DNA from 2 places in the Geobacillus thermopakistaniensis genome. Region 1 is predicted to be linked to the other one. Evidence: a T-box and tRNA genes for the amino acid it is inferred to sense, from the RefSeq annotation. Region 1 holds a T-box; the other holds one or more tRNA genes.
The links. A T-box is a leader RNA that pairs with one kind of tRNA and senses whether it is charged. The one in region 1 lies ahead of alaS (alanine--tRNA ligase), so its partner is inferred to be a tRNA-Ala.
Positions count from the first base shown of each region.

Region 2: it encodes a tRNA-Ala, which carries the amino acid that the T-box ahead of alaS (alanine--tRNA ligase) is inferred to sense. The anticodon was not compared.

Region 1 is NZ_AYSF01000111.1:4,508-7,903, reverse strand. It holds gene alaS (alanine--tRNA ligase) at 1-2,015, opposite strand, end outside; T-box leader at 2,062-2,286, opposite strand; gene T260_RS122335 (AI-2E family transporter) at 2,334-3,395, opposite strand.
Region 2 is NZ_AYSF01000053.1:1,738-5,133, reverse strand. It holds gene T260_RS128395 (thermonuclease family protein) at 1-24, opposite strand, end outside; gene T260_RS128400 (DnaD domain protein) at 262-1,563, shown strand; tRNA gene T260_RS128405 (tRNA-Ala) at 1,795-1,867, opposite strand; gene T260_RS128410 (MgtC/SapB family protein) at 1,940-2,617, opposite strand; gene T260_RS128415 (DMT family transporter) at 2,744-3,396, shown strand, end outside.

The DNA.
Region 1 (3,396 bases):
TGGCAGCCGCCGCACAGCTCGAGGCTGTAGTCGCCGACTTTGACGACGCGGACGATGTCGCCGTATTTTTCGCCAAACAGCGCCATCGCGCCCATCGCTTTCGCTTCCTCGAGCGGTTTATAAAAAATGTCAACTGGGAGGCTTTTCCAAATTTGTTCGTTGACGATGGCTTCGATGCGCTCGAGCTCCTCTGGCTTCACTTGCCCAAAATGGGTGAAGTCAAAACGAAGCCGGTCCGGGGCGACAAGCGACCCCGCTTGGTTGACATGGCGGCCGAGCACGTCTTTTAGCGCTTGATGGAGCAAATGGGTCGCCGTATGGTTTTTTACGATGCGCATCCGCTTTGCTTCATCGACGCGCGCCGTATAGCGGGATCCTTTTTTCACCGTTCCGCGTTCGACGATGATCGCATGAAGATGTTGGCCGTTCGGCGCTTTTTGCACATCTTTGACGACCGCTGTTCCTGTTTCGCTTTCAAACACGCCTTGGTCAGCGATTTGTCCGCCGCTTTCGGCGTAAAATGGCGTCACATCGACGATGATTTGCGCCTCTTCGCCGGCTTTCACTTCCTCGACAAGCCGCCCGTCTTTGACGATGGCGATGACCGTCGATGCGGCAACAAGCTCATCGTAGCCGACAAACCGGCTTTCATCTTTAATGTCACCGAGCACTCCGCCTTGGACTTGCATCGAATCGACATCTTGCCGGGCCGCGCGCGCCCGTTCGCGTTGCCGCTCCATCTCGCGCTCAAATCCGGCATGGTCGACCGTCATGCCCGCTTCAGCGGCGTACTCTTCCGTCAGCTCGATCGGAAAGCCGTACGTATCATACAGGCGGAACGCTTCCTCGCCCGGAATGACGTCGCTTCCTTGCTCTTTCGCCTTTTCGATCACCTCCGCCAATATGGCGAGCCCTTCATGGAGCGTTTCATGGAACCGTTCTTCTTCCGTCCGGATGACGCGGGCGATGAAATCGGCTTTTTCTTTCACCTCCGGATAGTAGTCGTGCATAATCTCGCCGACGACCGGGACGAGTTCGTACATAAACGGACGGTCAATGCCGATATGTTTCGCATAGCGCACCGCGCGGCGGAGCAGGCGGCGCAGCACATAACCGCGGCCCTCATTTGACGGCAGCGCCCCGTCGCCGATCGCGAACGTCACGGCTCGAATATGGTCGGCGATCACCTTAAAGGCGACGTCTTTGTCCGGATCTTCGCCATACCGCTCGCCGGCGATCTGCTCGGTCGCGCGGATGATCGGCAGGAACAAGTCGGTTTCAAAGTTCGTCGGCACGTCTTGCAAAATCGAGCACATCCGCTCCAAGCCCATGCCGGTGTCGATGTTTTTCTTCGGCAGCGGCGTGTACGTGCCGTCCGGGTTATGGTTAAACTGCGAAAAGACAAGGTTCCATACTTCTAAATAGCGGTCATTTTCCCCGCCTGGGTACAGCTCCGGATCGTTCGGGTCGTTGCCGAACGCTTCGCCGCGGTCGTAAAAGATTTCCGTGTTCGGACCGCTCGGGCCTTCGCCGATGTCCCAGAAGTTGCCTTCAAGGCGAATGATCCGCTCTTCCGGCAAGCCGATTTCGTTGCGCCAAATGTTGTACGCTTCCTCGTCTTCCGGATGGACGGTGACGGACAACCGTTCCGGATCAAAACCGATCCATTTGTCGCTCGTCAAAAACTCCCATGCCCAATGGATCGCTTCCCGCTTGAAGTAATCGCCGATCGAAAAGTTGCCGAGCATTTCAAAAAACGTATGGTGGCGCGCCGTTTTCCCGACGTTTTCGATGTCGTTGGTGCGGATCGATTTTTGCGCGTTGCAAATGCGCGGGTTTTCCGGAACGATGCGCCCGTCAAAGTATTTTTTCAACGTCGCGACGCCGCTGTTGATCCACAACAGCGACGGGTCGTCGACCGGAATGAGCGATGCGCTCGGCTCAACCGCATGGCCTTTTTCTTGGAAAAACTCTAAAAACATGCGCCGCACTTGGGCGGATGTCAGCTTTTTCATGATGATCCTCCCCTTTCGCCTTTTATATAAAAAAACTCCCATCCCCTGCAGGGACGAGAGTTATGCTCGCGGTACCACCCTGTTTATGGGCAAAAAACGCCCATCACCTCTTTGGCCGTAACGCAGCCTTGCGTCAGGTTTTGCCTGCGCTCCGGATTAGCCTTCTGTTGCCCTTCATCTGGAATTTCTTTCAGCCGCGGAAATTCCTCTCTGTGCGCGAGCTCGCGCGTTAAGATGGACTGCAACATACTCGATCCGTCATCGCGTTATGTATTCGCTTTTTTCATTGAAAGATTATAGACAAGCAGAGAGCATTTGTCAATGCGAAGCATAATGCTCTTTCCAATGGGCGATGGCCACTTTCAGCACCGCCGCCGTCGGAACGGCGAGAATGAGGCCGAGCACGCCGGCGAGCTCGCCGCCGGCAAAGAGGGCGAGCATAATGACAAGCGGATGCATATGCACGCTTTTGCCGACGATCAACGGCGACAAGATGTTCCCTTCTAAAAACTGCAAGGTAAAAATGATGACAAGCACGATCACGACCATTTTCAGCGAGACGGTGGCAGCCAAAATGACCGCTGGAACGGCGCCGATCAGCGGGCCAAAATACGGGATGATGTTCGTCACGCCAATGACAAAGCCGAGCAACAGCGGATAATCCATGCCGGCAAGCCACAAGCCGAGCGCCGCTGCCAGACCGATCGCCGCACAGACGAACAGCTGGCCGCGAATGTAGCCGCCGAGCGATTCATCGACATCCTTCAAAAACGTCATCCCCGGCCCACGCCACCGCTTCGGTGTCATGTACCAAATCGCTTTTTTCAACACATCGATGTCTTTTAACATATAGAAGACGATAAACGGAATGATCAACAGCGTCGCCGCCGAACCGATGAACGATTTGGCGGCGTTGATCGCCATCGCGACGGCGGCCGCCGCTGCCTGCTCGATCTCGGCAAACATCGCTTCGATGCGCGTGTGCACCTCAAGCGGCCAATTCGACGTCTCGTCGTGGATGTGGCGCACCCATTGGCGGTATGTATTCATCAAAGACGGCAGCTGTTCATCCAGTTCACGCAACTGGGCGATGAATAGCGGCACGCCGCGGTACAAGCCGTAGCCGACCAAACCGAAAAACAACAAATAAATCAACAAAATGGCAAGGGCGCGCGGCATTCCTTTGCGATGGATGGATTCCACAAGCGGGTAGAGCAAATACGTAATAAACGACGCCAGCAAAAACGGCGTCAACACCGTTGCGATAAAATCAATGACCGGCCGCCAAACGTCTTTCATCCGAACGATCAAATAGATGATTGCCGTCATGAGCAGCCATTTTCCGATGCGAAAGAACGACAGCCATTGTTGCTCGCCCATC
Region 2 (3,396 bases), on a different contig from region 1:
CAAGAATATGACCATTCGTTTCAAAAACGATCCCTCCACTCGAAAAACATTTCTTCCTCTTGAACAAAAACCGGATGTCCGCAATGGATGGGTTTCAGCACACGATCGCACATGTTATGCCGGTTTTTTCCGTTTTTCAGCGAAAAATCAAGCCAATATGGCCGTTATCGCGCTGTTAGGCGGTTTGCGTTCGTTCACGATAAAGTTTATCAAAAAAGTGGAACGATGAGGAAACATCTCGTCTGAGGGGGAGAGGATGACATGTCCAACTTGCTTTTCGATGATCAACCGTTGGTCATTTTGCCGCAACTCGCTTTGGCGATCGGGTTGAACGAAAGCATCGTTGTTCAGCAGCTGCATTATTGGCTCAAGAAAAGCGAAAACGTCCATGACGGCTATAAGTGGGTGTACAACACGTATGCAGACTGGCAGCGACAATTCCCGTTCTGGTCGGAAAGCACGATTCGCCGGATCATTCTTAAACTGGAAAAAATGGGGATCATCGTCGCGGCGAATTTCAACCGCTCCAAGATCGATAAAACGAAATGGTATCGGATCGACTATGACAAACTGGCCGAAATAACGAAAGAAATATCAGAAATGTCGGACGGACAACATGGGCAGGCGGCAGATGATGGCGTGATGACCGCGCACAATGGTGTTTCGATCGTTCAAGGTGCGGTTTCGTTCACTCAAAACGGGGTTTCGTTCGTTCACGATGAGGGTTTGACGACGCACGATGGGGATTCGATTGTGCAAGATGGCATCTCGGCCGTTCAAGGCGGCGCTTCTGTGGTTCAAGGGGGGATGTTGACGGCTCAAGATGGCATTTTGACGGTTCAAAATAGGGTTTTGCCCACTGAAGATGGGGGGTCGATGAGGCAAAGCAGCGTTTCGACGATTCAACAAGATCAGATTTCGGCCGTTTACGATGGCGTTTCGATCGGCCAAAATGAGCAGACGATGGGCGAAACAGTCCGTCCATTTGCGCAAAATGAACCATCCAGCTGGTCAAACTGGGCGGTCGAGGTGCTCAATTTGACAAGACCAATACCAGAGACGACAACAGAGATGACATCAGAGATCAAAAGAGAAGACGAAGAAGACGCGCGCGTGCGCACATACAAGGAGATCGTTCGCTTCTGTGAGGAAAACGGGTTTGGCGTGATCGGCGATTATTTGCGGGAAAAGATCAATGCATGGGTGGACGATGCGTCCGAGGAATTGGTGTTGGAAGCATTGAAAATCGCGGTGGAAAACGGCGCCAAACGGTGGGTGTACGTGGAAACGATTTTGCGCGACTGGACGGAAAAAGGGTATCGCACCGTGGACGAAGTGCGCGCCGCGCGGTTGGCGTTTCGAAAAGAGCGGATGAAGCAACGATCCGCCCCGCCTTCATCCGATGGCGGCAGAACGATGCGGAAACCGATCCGCACCGAGATCGTGCCGGATTGGCTGAAGATGGATTACAGCCAGCCGGAAGACGACGACTTTGACATCGAGCAGGCGCGCCGTGAGTTGGAGGAACGTCTGAAAAAATACAAAACCAACCCGGACGGATGAAGCCGAAGGGCGTAAGAGTCCGAGGAGTCTCATCTCATGACGGGACGTGAACCGAGCGATTTCTTGTGTGCCCCACGATTTGAGGTTCAGTCAGGTCGTTCACTGGTGCTGGCGCCCCTTCACGTTTAGATGGTGGGAGGCTTCTTTTGGGAATTTGTTCACAGGGGGATGGCTCATCGCCATCTCCCGAAACAAAAATAAAAAACCCTTGCACGGCAAGGGTTGGGCAAATGGAGCATACCGGGCTCGAACCGGTGACCTTCGCGCTGCCAGCACGACGCTCTCCCAACTGAGCTAATGCCCCAAAAAAGGATATGGATGATCTGTCCATGTCCCATTATATATATGGATGCGGACAATTGCAATCCTTTTTTGATCACCCGCTTTCAATATCAACGTGCACGACATCGTCAATGGAGCGGATGACGTAGTAAAGTTCGGCGGTCGAGCGCTTTTGGTCAATGACGGCTCTTAGTTTCAGCAAATGTTCATTCTCTTCAACGTCTTTAATGCGCATCGTTTTAATGTTGATGTCCTGTTGTTTTAAATGGTCGATGACCTTTGTAATGTTTTTGGCGTCCGCCACGGTGATTTGCAACAGCACCTCTTTTTCGCGCAGCTGCTTTGGTCCAAAAAAATTGATCAAAAACGGAATGAGTTCCACACTGACAATGAGAAGCGCGACGCCGAACGCCGATTCCCAATAGAAGCCTGCGCCGACCGCTACTCCAATCCCTGCCGCCCCCCAAATGATCGCGGCGGTTGTCAGCCCGGTGATGCTGTCGTTGCCGCGGCGCAAAATGACGCCTGCTCCTAAAAAACCGACCCCGGACACAATTTGCGCCGCCAGTCGAAGCGGGTCCATCGTAATATGGTCTTTGAGCGGAAAGACGTACGCCGATTCGATCGAAACGATTGTAAGCAAGCAGCTGGAAATGGAAATCACAAGACACGTTTTCAAACCGACCGGTTTTCGCTTCAATTCCCGTTCCAGCCCAATGATCAGCCCGAGAATGGCGGAAATCCCTAGTTTGAGGAACGGATCAAACATCATCGTTTCTCACCTCGTTCATGGTATAATGTAAGAAAACGTTCGTGAACCATTTTTGTCCGCCCTTCCGCATGAAAGTGGTAGATCAGGGCGCACACTCCTTTTCGTAGAAAGTGAGTTGGCAGAAACATGAAGCCGCCAAGCACAGCAAAGGCTTATGCCGCTCTATTCATCGGCGCGCTTGCCGTGTCAACATCGGCCATTTTCGTCAAATGGTCGCAGGCGCCGTCCGCGGTGATCGCCTTTTATCGGCTCTTTTTGGCCGTCGCCATCATGACGCCGTTGTTCCTCCGGCATCGAAGCGAACTCCGAGGCGTCTCCCGGCGCGATTGGCTGTTTTCGCTTTGTTCTGGGGTTTTGCTTGCCTTTCATTTTATCCTTTGGTTTGAATCGCTCGACTATACATCCGTCGCCAGTTCGGTCGTGCTTGTGACGCTGCAGCCGCTGTTTGCCTTCGCAGGCGGCGCGTTGTTTTTCCGCGAACGGTTGACCGTCGGCGCGGTCGGGAGCGCGGTGTTGGCCATGATCGGCAGCATCCTCATCAGCTGGGGAGACTTCCGCGTCAGCGGGGAAGCGCTGTACGGCGATGGATTGGCGCTGCTTGCGTGCGCGTTTGTCACGGCGTATTGGCTGTTCGGCCAAGAGGTGCGACAACGGTTGTCATTGATGACGTATACCTATATCGTCTATAGCATCAGCGCGGCGGTGTTGTGGCTGTACGCGATGCTGTTTCGCCTTTCGCTGACGGCGTATCAGCTGACGGATTGGCTTTGTTTTCTCGC